4 regions of the Rhizobium sp. 01T437 genome follow, and region 3 is predicted to be linked to each of the others. Evidence: predicted binding sites of a transcription regulator. Region 3 holds the regulator's gene; each other region holds the start of a gene.
The links. The regulator PhoB, encoded in region 3, activates phosphate uptake and scavenging genes when phosphate is short. The targets are predictions, from matches to a motif close to TGTCATNNANCTGTCAT.
Positions count from the first base shown of each region.

Region 1: a site for PhoB is predicted at 2,997-3,013, ahead of AC1DM5_RS11330 (NAD-glutamate dehydrogenase). Genes of this name have one in related genera too.
Region 2: a site for PhoB is predicted at 2,926-2,942, ahead of AC1DM5_RS15500 (DUF1045 domain-containing protein). Genes of this name have one in related genera too.
Region 4: a site for PhoB is predicted at 2,553-2,569, ahead of AC1DM5_RS12280 (DUF2794 domain-containing protein). Genes of this name have one in related genera too.

Region 1 is NZ_JBFTPM010000005.1:90,634-94,837, forward strand. It holds gene AC1DM5_RS11330 (NAD-glutamate dehydrogenase) at 1-2,789, opposite strand, end outside; gene pdxY (pyridoxal kinase PdxY) at 3,066-3,941, shown strand; gene AC1DM5_RS11340 (carbonic anhydrase) at 4,002-4,204, shown strand, end outside.
Region 2 is NZ_JBFTPM010000006.1:486,746-490,949, reverse strand. It holds gene AC1DM5_RS15515 (GrpB family protein) at 1-372, opposite strand, end outside; gene phnN (phosphonate metabolism protein/1,5-bisphosphokinase (PRPP-forming) PhnN) at 391-984, opposite strand; gene AC1DM5_RS15505 (alpha-D-ribose 1-methylphosphonate 5-triphosphate diphosphatase) at 987-2,126, opposite strand; gene AC1DM5_RS15500 (DUF1045 domain-containing protein) at 2,140-2,835, opposite strand; gene phnE (phosphonate ABC transporter, permease protein PhnE) at 2,975-4,204, opposite strand, start outside.
Region 3 is NZ_JBFTPM010000006.1:130,821-135,024, reverse strand. It holds gene pstA (phosphate ABC transporter permease PstA) at 1-248, shown strand, start outside; gene pstB (phosphate ABC transporter ATP-binding protein PstB) at 263-1,078, shown strand; gene phoU (phosphate signaling complex protein PhoU) at 1,123-1,836, shown strand; gene phoB (phosphate regulon transcriptional regulator PhoB) at 1,967-2,650, shown strand; gene AC1DM5_RS13685 (pyrroline-5-carboxylate reductase) at 2,778-3,566, opposite strand; gene AC1DM5_RS13680 (GcrA family cell cycle regulator) at 3,869-4,204, opposite strand, start outside.
Region 4 is NZ_JBFTPM010000005.1:295,019-299,222, reverse strand. It holds gene AC1DM5_RS12295 (ABC transporter permease) at 1-545, shown strand, start outside; gene AC1DM5_RS12290 (Bax inhibitor-1/YccA family protein) at 725-1,453, shown strand; gene AC1DM5_RS12285 (N-acetyltransferase family protein) at 1,565-2,122, shown strand; gene AC1DM5_RS12280 (DUF2794 domain-containing protein) at 2,129-2,530, opposite strand; gene AC1DM5_RS12275 (DUF1223 domain-containing protein) at 2,804-3,544, opposite strand; gene acnA (aconitate hydratase AcnA) at 3,781-4,204, opposite strand, start outside.

The DNA.
Region 1 (4,204 bases), on a different contig from region 3:
GAGCCACCCGAAGCGAAGGCGTCGTCCAGCCAGAAGCCCGCTTCCTGAGCGAGGGCATTGGCGGTGTCGGAGAAGGTTGCCGTGCCCTTGTCGGCAGCGACGACGAAATAGGGATCATCGCCATCGAGACGCACTGTATTGTCAGGCGGGATGATGTCGGCGCCGGAGATGTTGTCAGTGATGGAAAGCAGCGTACGGATATAGGTTTTGTAGGCTTCCCTGCCCGCATTGAAGACCTCGTCGCGGCTGCCGCCGATCGGCAGTTTCTTGGGATAGAAACCGCCCTTGGCACCGACAGGCACGATCACAGCATTCTTGACCTGCTGCGCCTTCACGAGACCCAGAACTTCGGTACGGTAGTCCTCGGCGCGGTCCGACCAGCGCAGGCCGCCACGGGCGACGCGGCCGAAGCGCAGGTGCACCCCTTCTACTTCCACGCCGTAGACGAAGATTTCGCGGAAGGGCTTCGGTTCCGGCAGGCCATCCACTAGGTGCGGGTCAAGCTTGAAGGCGAGCATCGCCTTCGGTGTCCCATCGGCATTGCGCTGGAAATAATTGGTGCGCAGCGTTGCATCGACGATATTGACATAGCGGCGCAGGATACGGTCGTCATCCAGGCTCGGGACGTCGGCAAGCTCGGCTTCGATTGCCTGATGCAGTTCGGCGAGCTTCTTGATACGCGCCTTTTCCGACAGCTTCGTATCGAGCGTGTCGTGGAACAGGCGGAAGATCGAAGCGGCGATAACAGGATATTTGTCGAGGGTGGTTGCGATATAATCCTGCGAATAGGCGATGCCGGCCTGGCGCAGATAGCGCGCATAGGCGCGCAGCACACTAACCTCGCGGGCCGAGAGACCGGCCGACAGGATCAGCCGGTTGAAGCTGTCATTGTCGATCGTGTCGCTGAAGGCTGCGACGAAGGCTTCTTCGAGTGGTGCGCCAAAACGTGCGAGGTCAATGTCCGCACCGCTGCGAGCCTCGAGTTCCATGTCGTGCAGCACGACGATGTTGATGGCGCTGTCGGCGGCCGGAACTTCGATATCGAAGGTCCGTTCGCTCAGGACGTTGAAGCCGAGGTTTTCGAGTAGAGGCACGCGGCGCGACAGCGGCAGCTGCTCGCCGGAATGGAAGATCTTCAGCGACAGGATGCGGCCGCGTTCATCGTCCTGGCGATAGTAGAATTCGATGCGGATCGGCTCGCCGGCGGCGCATGCGGCGATGTCGGGCAGATCGCCGACCGCTTCATCCGGCGTGAAGGCTTCCTGGAAGGCGTTGCTGACGCCGAGCTTCGGCGCCTTGGGACCGGCGAGCATCTCGAAGCGGCTGTCCCAGCGCGCGGTGATCTGGCGGATCGTCTCTTCGAGCTTGGCCTGATGGATGCGTGGCGTCTTACCGCCCGAGCGGCCGATGATGAAGTGAACGCGTGCCACGCCGCCTTCCGGGAAGGCCGGATAATAGGCGGAAACGCGGCCGTCATAGACGGTTTTCAGATAGGCGCCGATGCGTTCACGCACGATCGAGTCATATTCCTCGCGCGGTACGAAGATGATGACCGAGACGAAACGGTCGAAATGGTCGATGCGCGGCAGCACCCGCACGCGCGGGCGATCGGCGAGGTCATTGATCTGTTCTGCAAAGGTCGCGAGCAGGGGGGTATCGATCTGGAAGAGATCGTCACGCGGATAGGATTCCAGGGTGTTGTCGAGCATGCGGCCCGAGTGGCTCATCGGGTCGAAGCCGAAATGCTCCTTCACTTTTTCGATCTTGGACCGCAGCAGCGGAATTTCAGAGGCCGAAGAGGTGTAGGCAGTCGAGGTGAACAGGCCGACAATGCGCAACTCGCCTGTCACGTTGCCTTGCGCGTCGAAGCGCTTGACGCCGACATAATCCATATAGGCACGGCGGTGGACAATGGATTTCACATTAGCCTTTGTGACGATCAGGAAATCGGGACCATCGAGGAAGGCGAGAATTTCCGGCGTCGTCGTCACGGCGTCCTTGCCGGTGCGCAGAACAAGAACCTCGGGATTGGAGAGAATGCCGAGGCCTGTTCCCTTGTCGCGTTCGACCTTGGAATCGGGACCCTTGCCGGAATAGACGTAGTCGCGCATGCCGAGGAAGGTGAAGTTCTCGTCGCGCAGCCAGGTCAGGAATGCGATCGCCTCGTCGCGGTCGGCCTTCTTGCGGCTGGCGTTGTAATTCGAAAGCTCTGAAATCACCTCATCGACGCGGGCAACCATCGGCTTCCAGTCGGAAACGGCAAGCTCTACCTGCTCGAGCACTGCCTTGATCCGCTTGATCAGGTCGGCGGCCTGGGAGGGGCTCAGCGGCGAAATGTGAAGCTGGATGTGGCTCACCCGTTTTGCCGGGTCGCTCGGCGCATCGGCGGAATAGAGTTCCGGGGCCTTGCCGTCTTCCAAGATCAAGATCGGATGAACTGCCATGTAGATGTCGCGGTAGGTGCTGGTCACCTCACCCATGACGGATTCGTAGAGGAAGGGCTTATTGTGATCGGTCACCGAAAGGATGGAGATTGCAACGCCATCGGGCGTGACATCGGCGACCGTGTCGATGCTGACGCGCGGCACCTTACCGTTCCAGGCGCCGAGCTCGGCTGCCGAGTGTACGGCGGAAAGCGCAAGCATTTCTGGGGTGTAGAGTTCGAGATCGTCGCCGCTTGCACGGCCGAAGAGGATTTCGGGATCGAGATGGGGCTCGCCGGTCGCGGCCGCGATCTTGCGCGCGCTTTCGATCTGCTTTTCCCGTTTTGGATTGTTTCTGGTGGCCATGGATCATCCCCCCGATTGTTTTGATGTGGGCAAGGTAGCAGAAGGTTCTTCGAAAGAATCCTTAAAAGAGGGCTTCGAAAAGTAGTTTTCGTGCTTTTTTGGCTATGCTGGCGAGAGATTTCGAAAGCTTTTAGGTCGTTTTATGCCGATCGACGGCAAAATGACTTTATCCGGCTTTTCCGTCCCGCCGCACATTTCCACGCTCCCGTGAAGAATGGTTGACAGCGCCTCGTCAAAAAGATCATCAACGGCGGTCGAAATTCGGATTCGGATGCCATGTCGGAAAACGCAGCGGGCGCAGTCATCGTCATCTCCAGCCATGTCGTGCGGGGGTCGGTTGGCAACCGTGCCGCGGTCTTTGCGCTGGAAACGCTTGGCCATCAGGTCTGGGCGCTGCCGACGATCGTGCTGCCCTGGCATCCCGGTCATGGCCGTTCGACACGGCTGACCTTCGCCGAGGCCGATTTCGAGGCGGCGATCGACGACCTCATTCGTGCGCCGTGGATCGGCGAGGTCAAGGCCGTCTTGTCGGGCTACTTCGGCAACGCAGCCCAGGCCCGCTCCGTCGCGAAACTCGTCGCATCCTTGCGCGAGAAGAATCCGGAGCTGCTCTATGTCTGCGATCCGGTCATGGGTGATCTCGGCGGCCTCTACGTGCCGGAAGCGACAGCCGAGGCGATCCGTGACCATCTGATACCGCTTGCCTCGCTCGCAACGCCGAACCGATACGAACTTGCCTGGCTTTCAGGCGCGGCACTCGATGACAACAACGCGGTCATGGAGGCCGCACTTTCGCTCGGCCCCTCTCGCATGCTGGTCACATCGGCGGTGCCGATGATGGCGGGCGGCACCGGCAATCTCTATCTCTCCGGAAGGCATGCTCTGCTTGCCGAACACCGTGTCGTTGAAAACCCACCAAATGGGCTCGGCGACCTGCTTGCCGCCCTTTTTCTCTCTCGCCTGCTCTCGGGCATGGAGGATGAAAAGGCGCTGCAGCTGGCGACCGCCAGCGTGTTCGAGGTGCTGGCGCGCGCTGTCAAGCGCGGCAGCAACGAGCTGATGCTGGCAAGCGATGCCTCCAGTCTTTCGACGCCGATGGCAATGGTACAGATGCGTCACCTTGTTCATCCTGCGCAGCGGCGGAAAAAATAGGTCTCAGGCTTTTGCAGCGCAGCAGTTGATCTTGGCTCACGCGCGCGCTAATCCAGAGACATGATGAGCTTCCCCAACTCCCTGCTGGACGGTTATCGCAACTTCATGAGCGGGCGATATGCCGATGCCCGCGACCGGTATCGGCAGCTCGCGGAAAACGGACAGAACCCGACGACGCTCGTTATTGCCTGTTGCGACTCGCGCGCGGCTCCCGAACTGATATTCGATGCAGGGCCGGGCGAACTCTTCGTCATCCGCAACGT
Region 2 (4,204 bases), 360 kb from region 3:
GTGGGCGCGCAGATAGTCCCGAAAAGCGATCCGGTCTCGCAGCACGGCATTATCAGTCGTGCAGAGATAGAGCCGCGCGCCGTACGAGCCCTTGCCGCTGGTGAAAGTCCAGGTCTGCTGTCGATATTTGTCACCATGGAAGGTGTAGACGTCGAGCGATTGCACACGTTCGATCGCCTCGGGAAGCACATCCGCATTCGCAAAGGCGGCGTGCAGATCGATCTTCGGCTTGGCCGCCAGCCCGGGGACGGATGTGCTGCCGACATGATGAAAGACCGGGCCGAGATCGGCGAGAAACGGCTCAAGCTCACCGACGATCTGACGGAAGAGAGACGGCCATTCCGGGTCATAGTCGACGACACGAATGGCCATTCTCGTTTCCTGTCCCGTTCAGACGATTTCCTTCAGGAAGCCATCCAGGATGTCGATCATCTTGCGCTCGGCTTCTTCCAGCGAGTCGCTGTTGTCGAGCTCCACGACATCGTAATCGCCGCGCACCGTCAGCGGGCCGCGGGCGAGGCGGGCCATGATGTCCTCATGCGTCTCGCGGCCGCGCGCTTCCAGGCGGTTGGCCAGCACTTCCGGGCGGGCCGTCACATTGATGACCTTCAGCCGCGGAAAGGCGGCCTGGAAACGGTGCAGCGCCGAGCGTGAACCATTCGCAACGACTATGTGGCCCTTGGAAAGTGCTACGGAAACCTCCCCCGGAATGGCGTATTTGAGACCATGCGCCTCCCACCAGACGGCAAAGGCGCCGGCCTGCTCCATCGATGCGAATCCGGCATCCGAAACGGCAAGATGATCTTCTCCGCCGGCAGCGCCGTCACGAGTGATGATACGGCGGGCAAAGTGCACGTCTTCCCGGCGATCGAAATGCCGGGCCGCAAGGTTCATCAGCGTGTCCTTGCCAGCTCCGCTCGGACCGACGACGACGACCATGATGCCGCGCTCGGCACCGGCGCCCGGATGGGGTTCGTGTGACATCATCATGCGACACGGCGTCCTTCACGCCAGACGGAACGCGTCACCGGCACGCCGTGCGAACGGTGAACGCGGACGAGATCGGCACGCAGGCCGGTTTCGATGCGGCCGCGATCGTTGAGGCTGACGGTGCGCGCCGGCGTTGCCGTCACCATTGCAATTGCCTTCGACAACGTAATGCCCTCAACCTCGTCGGCAAGAATGAAGGGCGCATGCAGCAGGCTGAGCGGCACATAGTCGGACGAAAGCACGTCGAGAACGCCGAGCTGCGCCAGATCACGCGCGGCGATATTGCCGGAGTGCGATTTGCCGCGCACGATGTTCGGCGCGCCCATCAGAACGCTCATGCCGTTTTCATGCGACAGCCGGGCTGCGTCGACGCTGGTCGGGAATTCGGCCAGGCGCACGCCGTTTTCAATCGCCTCATCGACATGGGCGGATGTGGCGTCGTCATGGCTCGCAACTGTGATGCCGCGTTCGGCGCAGACCTTGGAGATCGCGTCGCGATTTGGCGTCGAATTGCGATCGGACTCGGCGATACGTCTGGCGCAGAAGCGGGCGAACTCCTCATCGGAAAGACCGCGCTTCTTCTGATAGTAAAAGATGTACTGGTCCATTGTCTGGAACTGGCGCTGGCCAGGCGCATGGTCCATCAGCGAGACGAGACGGACATAAGGGTCGTTTTCGAAATCGGCGAAGTGCTGCAGCACGTTGTCGGCTGAAACTTCGCAACGCAGATGGATGAGATGCTCGGCGCGCAGGCGCCCTTCCTTTTCGGCGGATTGGATGGCGTCGGCCATCTCGCGCATCTCGCCATGCTCGAAGCCGCCGTCTTCGTCAGCACCCATGCGCAGGCAGTCGAAGACCGTGGTGATGCCTGAGGTGACGATCTGCGCGTCATGGGCCTGGATGGCCGCCGTCTTGTTCCAGCGGATACCCGGACGCGGCGAATAGTGGCCTTCCAGATGGTCCGTGTGCAGCTCGACGAGGCCGGGAATGATGTAGTCACCCTCGAAATCTTCGCCGGCTACCGAGTTGCCTTCCGAAATATCGGCGATCTTGCCGTCGCGGATCAGAATAGAGCCCGAAAGAATATCGTCCTCGAGAACGATGCGGGCGTTTGAAAGAACGGTTTCTTTGCTCATGTCGGAAAATCTTTCAGCTTTTGGCGCCAGCAAGCGGCAGCCATGTGTGGACTTTGAAAGGCGCGCCGCGCGCCTCCTCGCTAAAGACGGCAAGGCCGGAAATGCGAAGCGGCCTGCCGGTGAAACCTGCGAAACGCTCCGTCAGGATCGCCTTCATCACTTCCGCGCGCTCTTCCGGCACCTGCCCGGTCAGCGTCATGTGGAAGCCGAAGTCATCCATGACATATGGATAGCCCCAGCGCATGAGATTATTACGCTGGCTCTCAGAGAGCCTTTCCGGTTTGCGCCTGATAATATCGGCCTCGGAAAGTGCCGCCCGGAATGGCTCGAAAGACTTTACCACCTTTGCCGCGAAATCCTGAAGCGGTTGGTGCAGCGAACCTGGCACAAGAGCAAAGAAGCGACCAAGCTGGCCAAGCACCAGCTCCGGGATTTCAAAGGCCGGCGTATTGGCGGCGAAATCTTCGACGACCGCCATTAGGTCCTTTTCGGTCACGGAGGAGGCAAGCTCGAAGGGTGCCTTGATCGTCGCATGGAAGCCATAGCGGCGCGGATCGGCCGTCAGTTCGAATTGTTCTCCAGCCGGCAGCGTCTCGTATTCGGGCGCAGGATAGGTCTCGTCGGTAAAGGCATCACGGCCGAGCCAGACGGAGGCCGCATCCGTCAGGGGATCATCCTTGGACGGCGAAAAATAGAGAGCGTAGCGCAAGGCTTTTATCCTGGAGATCGTCCGAACGGGGAGGGCAATGTGCAGTGATTTGGCGGCGAACCGCAAGCACGCTCCGGCTAAAAGATTTCCATGACAGAATGATGATGACGGCAGGGCCGTCATCATCTTTTACTTGGGCTCAGTGACCGGCCTGGGTGCCCATCAGGCGATGGCGCAGCGCGTTCGATGCGGCGTCGAACAGAAAGACGACGATCAGGATCAGGATGACCATGTAGGCGACGTTTTCCCAGTTGGAATTGGTGCGCATGGCCTCCCAGAGCTTGAGACCGATACCGCCGGCGCCGACGGCGCCAATGATCGTCGCGCCGCGTACGTTTGATTCCCACTGGTAGAGCGTCTGACCGACGATAACAGGAACGATCTGCGGCATGATGCCGTACCGATGAACGAGTACGGTCGAGGCGCCTGTCGATTTCACGCCTTCACGCGGCTTGTTGTCGATGTTCTCAAGGCCTTCCGAATAGAGCTTTCCGAGCGTGCCGGTCTCCGTGAGGAAGATGGCGCCGGAACCGGCGAGCGGACCCGGACCGAAGGCGCGGGTCAGGAAGAGGGCCCAGATCAGCATGTCGACCGAGCGCAGGAAATCAAAGGACCGTTTCAGAGCCTGATTGAGGAACCTGTTTGGCGTGATGTTACGCGCCGCCATGAAGGCGAGCGGGAAAGCCGCGAGCGAGCCGAGCAGCGTGCCGAGGAAGGCCATCACGATGGTCTGGAAGAGCTTGGTCCAGACGTCGCCATGCTGCCATTCGCTATTGTTCCAGATATTATCGAAGGCGAGTGACAGGTTCGACTGGTCGGGATGGATGCGGGGGCCGGAAACGATAAGGCTGATGACTTCGCTTGCCGGCTTGTCGAAGAAGGGCGACTGCGTGTCGAAGACAAAGTTCGCCCAGCCGATGAAGCGCTTGCGCACCTTCACGCGATCGACCGAGATGCTGACATCACCGGCAAAGCCAAGATCGGCGAGCACGTTATCGTCATAGACCGTCATCCAGTTCGGAACCGGACCGACGACCTTCGGCGCGCCACTGGTAACGTCGACCGGCACCGTGACGCCATGGGCCGTGATCACCGTCTGGCTCTTGCTGACGGTCACCGTGCGGCCGCTGCCGCTGACGAGAACCGTGATGCTGCCATCGGCATTGGCCTTCACCCAGTCCGGATGCGGATCGTCGCCAAGCGGCGAAAAGCGCGGGTAACGTGTCTGGATGGTGCCGTCATCCTCGAGACGGAATTCCGGCTGCACATCGTAGCTGATCCACTGGCTCATATAGATGCCGAAGCGTTCCCAATGGGCTTCGGCGATGACTTTCGGCAGGTCGAAGAACCAGACGGCGTAGCTGCCGTA
Region 3 (4,204 bases):
TTGCCCATGCACTCGGCGAAACTGCGCCGCTGCTGCTGATCGGCATGGTCGCCTTCGTCGCCCAGGCGCCGAGCAGTCCACTCGATCCCTCCACGGCACTTCCGGTTCAGGTCTACATGTGGGCCAACGAAGCCGAGCGCGCATTCGTGGAAAGAACCTCGGGTGCCATTATCGTCCTGCTCCTGTTCCTGATCGTCATGAACATGGGAGCTATCCTCTTGCGTCGTCGCTTTGAGCGCCGCTGGTAAACGGAGTAGAGATCATGAACATGTTGACGGAAGCCGCAGTTGAGAAGGCGCTGGACCAGAAAATGAGCAACGTCCCGTATAAGATGATCGGACAGGATGTCTCCGTTTATTACGGCGAGAAGCGCGCGCTTTTCGATGTCAATCTGAACGTCCGCGAAAACACCGTGACCGCCCTGATCGGCCCGTCGGGCTGCGGCAAGTCCACCTTCCTGCGGTCGCTGAACCGCATGAACGACACGATCGACGGTTGCCGGGTCACCGGCAAGATCACGCTCGACAGCGATGATATCTACGATCCTGACATCGACGTCGTCGAACTCCGCGCCCGTGTCGGCATGGTGTTCCAGAAGCCGAATCCGTTCCCGAAGACGATTTATGAAAACGTTTCTTACGGCCCGCGCATCCATGGCCTTGCCAAGTCCAAGGCCGACCTGGACCAGATCGTTGAGACGAGCCTGCAGCGCGCCGGCCTCTGGAATGAGGTGAAGGATCGCGTGCATGAATCCGGCACCGGCCTTTCCGGCGGTCAGCAGCAGCGTCTGTGCATCGCACGCGCCGTTGCCGTCAGCCCGGAAGTCATCCTGATGGACGAGCCCTGCTCGGCGCTCGACCCGATCGCGACTGCCAAGGTCGAAGAGCTGATCCACGAGCTGCGTGAAAACTACACCATCGTCATCGTGACGCATTCCATGCAGCAGGCCGCGCGCGTATCACAGCGTACGGCCATGTTCCACCTCGGCAACCTGGTCGAGGAAAACGATACCGACAAGATGTTCACCAATCCGGACGATCCGCGCACCCAGGATTATATCATGGGCCGGTTCGGCTGATTTTGGCGATGTGAAGCCTTCCCGATTTTCGAGGACAAAGCCCCATGGCATCGACACATATTTTTTCCGCTTACGATGACGATCTGAAATTCCTGTCCCGGCGCATTTCCGAGATGGGTGGTCTTGCCGAACAGATGGTCGGCGAGGCCGTCCGTGCGCTTGTCAACGGTGACACTGCGCTCGCCCAGAAGGTCATTTCCGATGACGTGATCCTTGATCACGCGGAACGCGAAATCAACGACAAGGCGATCGTCACGATTGCTCGTCGCCAGCCGATGGCCTCCGACCTTCGCGAGATCATGGGTTCGATCCGCATCGCCGCCGACCTCGAGCGCGTCGGCGACCTTGGCAAGAACACCGCAAAGCGCGTCATCGCCGTCCAGAGCACCGGCGTTCCGCGCAAGCTCGCCCGCGGTCTCGAGCATCTCTCCGAACTGGCGCTCGTCCAGCTCAAGGAAGTGCTCGATGTCTATACGACGCGTTCCGCTGATAAGGCCAAGTCCATCCGCGAGCGCGACGATGAGATCGACGCGATGTACACCTCGCTGTTCCGCGAACTCCTCACCTACATGATGGAAGATCCGCGCAACATCACGAGCTGCACGCATCTTCTCTTCTGCGCCAAGAACATCGAGCGTATCGGCGACCATGCGACCAACATCGCAGAAACGATCTACTACATGGCAACCGGCGCCCAGCCGGAGGGCGAGCGTCCGAAGGACGATAGCTCCAATACCGTTGGTGCGGTGACGGAGTAATCCTGAACTGCCGATTGCATGCGCGCCCCGCGCGGGGGCGCGCAAAGGTGCAGCCAATTCCGAGTTCCTGCATGGTCCCTTGCTTAAATCACCCCCGGTTTAAGGATCATGCATTAGGAGACTGACACGCATGATCCCAAGAGTTGCAGTTGTTGAAGATGAAGAGGCGCTGAGCGTGCTTCTCCGCTACAACCTCGAGGCTGAAGGTTTCGAGGTGGATACGATCCTCCGTGGCGACGAGGCCGAAATCCGGCTTCAGGAGCGCACCCCGGACCTGCTCATCCTTGACTGGATGCTGCCGGGCGTTTCCGGTATCGAGCTCTGCCGCCGGCTGCGCATGCGGCCGGAAACCGAGCGTCTGCCGATCATCATGCTGACGGCCCGCGGCGAAGAAAGCGAGCGTGTTCGCGGTCTTTCGACCGGCGCGGACGACTATGTCGTCAAGCCCTTCTCCACGCCGGAACTCGTCGCCCGCGTCAAGGCGATGCTGCGCCGCGCCCGCCCGGAAGTTCTCTCCACCGTTCTGAAGTGTGGTGATATCGAGCTCGATCGCGAAACGCATCGCGTTCATCGCAAGAGCCGCGAAGTCCGCCTCGGCCCGACCGAATTCCGCCTGCTCGAATTCCTGATGTCGTCGCCGGGCAGGGTCTTCTCCCGCTCGCAGCTTCTGGATGGCGTCTGGGGCCACGATATCTACGTGGACGAACGTACTGTCGACGTCCATGTCGGCCGCCTGCGTAAGGCGCTGAACTTCTCCAACATGCAGGATGTCATCCGCACCGTCCGCGGCGCGGGATATTCCATGGAAGCTTAATCCGAGTGATCGGAGGTCCAGACGGGTCGCTCGCTTGCCGGGCGGCCCGTTTGTCTATCTGGCACCCCGAGCTTCTTATGAAAGCCGACACCAGGCGCCGAAAGCGGACCTCGAGAGAACCTGCTTTCTACAGACGAATGCGTGCGAGAACTCGATCAAGAGCCTTTTGCAGAGCCGCAGTGCCGCCGAACTCGCGAAAGTCTTCGAGCACCTGTTCATTCAATCCGCCCTTGGTCGAATGCTCGCCGATGAGTTCATCAAAACTCGCGACAGGTTTTGAACGGGCAGCATGGGCGAGGCCGGAAAACAATTGACGGAGGTAGGCGTCGCCAGCCGTTCCCGAAAGCCCCTGGCTCTGCAGCCAGGTCGACGTCTCGTCCAGGATGCCGAAATAGGTGGCCATCAGGCAGCTCGCCACCGCGAGAAGTTCGAACTCAAGTTTGTTTTCAACCTGGATCGCCGTTCCGAGCGCCGAAAAGAGGGCGTGGGAAACCTCGTCGAGCGGGTAGATCGCGGTCGCGCCCTGAAGATCTGCGACGAACGGAAGTGGAATTGCCAGGCTCAGGCGAACTGGTTGATCGATCCACGCCAGCAGTTGATCCATTGGCGTGGCCGCGACAAAGCTGATGACATGGTGACCCGGCCGAAATCGGAGCGAGCGGATCACCTCCTCGGCAATTTGCGGCCTCACTGCCACAAATACGAGATCGGATCGGTCGAGAACATCCTGGTTGCCCAAAGCGATCGACACATTCCGGTTTGCCGCCGCAAGGCGGGCGGCGACGCTCGCGCTGCGCGGTGACAGCACGATCGGTGTGTCGCGAAACGCTGTCTTGCTCAATCCGGTGACGACGGCCTCGGTAATCGTGCCCGTCCCGACGAACCCCATTGTCATCCGCTTTGGATCGATCTCCATTGGCACCCCTGAGCGACTGTTTGCGCCGTGCTACTCCACGAGAATACCGCATCTGTATCAGAAAATCGCGTTACAGCGCCATGACCACCGTTCCATACCGGTCTAGGGCTGAAACGCATCGGTGGCGTTGGGCCACATAAGTTCGCATCGTCAGGCATGGTGAACGGCAGGCAGAGATCGGCCTCCGGCAGATCGTGGTCAGGAGCCGTTTTCCAGCCCTCCTGTGCCGGCTAAAAAAATACGCCCCTCTGCGCGTCAGCGAAGAGGGGCGGCGGATGCTGCATTTGTTGAGAAGGTGCGGGTCAGGCGACCCGGACAGCCTTGCGGCGTTCGCTGACCGGCTGGTAGGCGAGGCGCTGGTGATAGTTGCAATAGGGCGAGGAATCCGGGGAGTCGCAACCGCAGAAGTAGAAGTCGTCCTTCAGCGGATCGCCGACCGGCCACTTGCAGGTGCGCTCTGTCAGTTCCGTCAGGCCGAGGCGGCGGGAGATCGGCACGACCACGTTTTTGGCCGGCACATATTCCATTTCCTCGACCGTTTCGATCTCGATCTCTTCCTTCAGCATCGTTGCGCCCTGCTGGCGGGTAACGGTGCGGGTGGTGATGCGAGACGCATAGTTCGGGGCGCGCGGAGCCGA
Region 4 (4,204 bases), on a different contig from region 3:
GCGGCGCTCCGCATGCATGGTTGGCGACACTGACAGATCCCGCATCGACCGAGACTGAAGACGCCGCGATCCTGAAATCGGTGACCAACGCCTATCCGACGATCACAAGCGTCCGCGTCAAGGACGCGATCGATATCGTCAACCAGCTGGTTGGCGAGCTTGCGACTGCGATCCGCGCCGCAGCTTCCGTTGCACTCATCGCCTCCGTCCTCGTGCTGGCTGGCGCACTTGCCGCCGGCAACAGGGCACGCACGCATGATGCGGTGGTGCTGAAAACGCTCGGTGCGACGAGAACCATGCTGATCCGCGCCTTCAGCTATGAATATCTCATCCTAGGTGTTGCCACCGCCATTTTCGCGCTTTTTGCCGGCAGTGTGGCTGCCTGGTTCATCGTCAGCCGCATCATGCGCCTGCCCTCCAGCTTCATGCCTGATGTCGCAGGTCTCACCCTTGTCACAGCCCTAGTATTGACCGTCGGTATCGGCCTAATCGGCACCTGGCGTATCCTCGGACAGAAGGCAGCACCCGTTTTGCGCGAGCTGTAACGGGCGAGGGCCCCAAATCCCTTCACCTTACGGCGATTTAACCGAACGGCAGATTGCAAAGGCCTTGTTTGAATTGAACGAAAGCCTCATATTGTCAGCAGGCATGCTGGAAGCTCCGCAGCGGCGCCCGGGTCGTAAACCCGACACCGTATTTCCATCGGAGCTTGTAAGAGGAAACTATGGCTGATCTCCGTAACTATCAAAGCCGCGCACAAGCCGGCGAAGTGATTGATCAAGGCCTCCGCGCTTATATGCTCAAGGTCTACAACCTGATGGCGCTGGGTCTGGCGATCACTGGTGTGGCCGCCTATCTGTCATTCCAGTTCGCTTTCGCCAATGGCGAGCTAACTGCATTCGGTCAGGCGATTTATGCAAGCCCGCTTCGCTGGGTTGTCATTCTTGCGCCGCTTGCTGCCGTGTTCTTCCTGAGCTTCCGTATTAACCAGATGAGCGTGGCTGCAGCGCAGACCACTTTCTGGGTCTATTCCGCACTGGTCGGGTTGTCGCTATCGTCAATCTTCATAATTTATACCGGCCAGAGCATCGTACAGACCTTCTTCGTGACGGCCGCCTCCTTCGGTGCGCTGTCGCTTTACGGCTACACGACCAAGCGCAACCTGTCGGCAATGGGTTCGTTCCTGATCATGGGTCTCTTCGGCCTGATCATCGCTTCGATCGTCAACATCTTCCTGGCTTCGTCCGCCGTGCAGTTCGCGATCTCCGCGATCGGCGTGCTGATCTTTGCAGGCCTCACCGCCTACGACACGCAGCGCATTAAGGAAATGTATTTCGAAGCAGACGGTTATGACGTCGCCGGCCGCAAGGCCATCATGGGCGCGCTGACGCTCTACCTCGACTTCATCAACCTCTTCATGTTCCTGCTGCAGTTCATGGGCAACCGTAAGTAAGCAGGCTGGACTGAAAAACGAAAAGGCGGCTTCGGCCGCCTTTTTTGTTGCGGGCAGTTCGCTGGAGTGCTTCAACGTAAGCCTTCATTCAACCGTGCCGATCGATCCGAAATGCTCCCTCTCCTGCGCGACGCCCTTCCTTCCGATCTTCCCGCCATTACTGAAATCTACCGCGAGTCCGTGCTGAACGGCATCTCGAGTTATGAACTCGTACCGCCAACCGAAGCGGAAATGACGGCTCGCTACTCTGCTATTCGCGAGCAGGGTTATCCCTACATCGCCGCGACAGCCGAGGACGGAACCCTGCTCGGCTATGCCTATGCCTCGGCATTCCGCACCCGTCCTGCCTATCGCTGGCTGGTCGAGGATTCGATTTATCTGGGCACGGAGGCGCGCGGCAAGGGTATCGGCAAGCTGCTCCTTGGAGAGCTGATTTCGCGCTGCACCGTCTCTGGCTTCCGCCAGATGACCGCCGTCATCGGCGGTGCAAGCCCGGCGTCTATCGCGCTTCACCGTTCACTGGGTTTTGAAGAGATCGGTCTGATGAAGGGTGCCGGTTACAAGCACGGCCGCTGGCTGGATACGATGCTGATGCAGCGAAGACTGGGCGAAGGAACGGAAACCCATCCTGACCTTGAGGCCTATCCGGGCACGCTGTTCAAGGGTTGATATCGCTTACTTGTCGACGAGCTTCAGCGACTTGTCGAACACCTTCAGGACCGGCCCAAGCTCGTGGCCGCGCTTCAGGATCATGCCGTTGAAGTTGACGACCGAATAGGCGCCCTGCTTGGCGGCAAGCTTCGGATTTTTTTCGATGCGGAAGAGCGGCATTTCGCCCGAACGCTTGAAGACGGAAAACACCGCCTTCTCGCCAGTATGGTCGATGGCATAGTCTTTCCACTCGCCTTCGCCCACCATTCGACCGTAGATCCACAAAATCTGGTCGAGCTCCCGCCGGTGAAATGTCACCGGCATCGGATCTTTGTTCTGTCTGTATTCCTTGAGATCAACGACGGTTGAAGAGCTATTGTCGACTGAGCGGCTTTCGCCGTGTCGCAAATCCGGCGTATCTGTCATCAGACTCCCAAGACCTCCACGTGTGACAGGAGAGTGACAGTTTGCCCGAGCCGCGGCAAATTGCAAGGGCACCGACTGTCACACTGGGGACGAAACCTGCTTTCTCCGGAGTGCCGCATTTCAGTCAAAACAGCGCCTCATTTCCAAGAGAACTATAGGCTCCAGTTTGGCGCCAGCGCGCCAAAGGGCCCGGCGGAGCGTATCGACCTTAACCCCAGCCCCGAATACGCTTGGCCGGGCCGCCTGGAATTCATCCGCAAGCGGATGAAATCCTTAGATATTTTTTCCTGCCATGACGACTGTTGCGCCGAGAATCGCTCCCGGATCACCGTTGTCCGTCACAGACTGCAAGAGAATCGCTGATCCCTCGAGATCGGGTTTTTCCATCACGCTGGCCGGCAGAGTGAGCGTCGTAGCCTTGCCATCCCACATGCCGACGGTCTCCACATCGGTCACGCTGTGGAGGTAGGAAATCTTCTGGCCGCTGTTTTCACCCTTCTCGACGTCGATCGTTTTTTCCTTGTCGAAATAGACGATCACCACATTGGCCTTGCCCTGGCCGGCGCCGAGCTTGATCTCTAATTGGTCGCCGCTCATGCGAGCGCTGACAGGCACGGTCAGGCCTTTGCCCTCGTTGGCATAGCCGTTTATCTTGCCGTTGATGCCGGCAAGATCGGCGCCTGCGAGATGGTCACGGCCATTGACGATTGCCTGCGGCGTATAGACGTTGCTGCGGCCCATCATGCGGGCATAGCCGTATTGCCGCTCGGTATTTTCCTTCGAGCTCAGCGTGTCGGCCCAGCCGAGATAATTCCAGTAGTCGACATGATAGGCGAGTGCGATGACATTGCCCTGGCTGACGAGCTTGCGGAATGCGGCATCGGCCGGCGGACAGGAGGCGCAGCCCTGCGCCGTGAACAGCTCAACGACGCCTTTCGGCGTACCATCTTCGGCCAGGAGCGGACTTGCAAAAGCAAGCCCGGCGATCAGTGGGATCATAAAACGCGGGGACATTCACCAGCACCTCTTTTCCAGGGTCGGCAGCGGTCCTGAACTGCCGGCTCTGAGATATGAACGTACGAATAATCCTTCCGGGTCCAAACGGAAAGTCACGAACGGGTGAGACGGAGCCCCAGGCGGATGGCGGCCGAAACACATCACCGTGAGCAGTGAAACAGCCTCGTTTTCCACAAAGAAAAACCGCCGGAAATTGCTCTCCGGCGGTCATTATCAGGCAAGTATCTTAACAATCAGGCTGCGAGATCGCGCAGAACCGTCTGCAGGATGCCGCCATTGTTGAGGTAGACGACCTCGTCCAGCGTGTCGACGCGCGACACCAGCGGAACATCCTTCACCGTGCCGTCGGCATAGGTGATCTTGGCGATCTTCTTTTCGCGCGGCTTGATGTTTTCGAGGCCCTCGATGGTAACGAGTTCGTCGCCCTTAAGGTTGAGGCTCTGCCATGTCGTGCCCTCTTCGAAGACGAAGGGGATGACACCCATGCCGACCAGGTTCGAACGGTGGATACGCTCGAAGCTCTGGGCGATCACGGCCTTGACGCCGAGCAGGTTCGTGCCCTTCGCAGCCCAGTCACGCGAGGAGCCGTTGCCATATTCCACGCCGGCGAAGATGACGAGCGGAACGCCTTCGGCCTTGTACTGCATGGCCGCATCG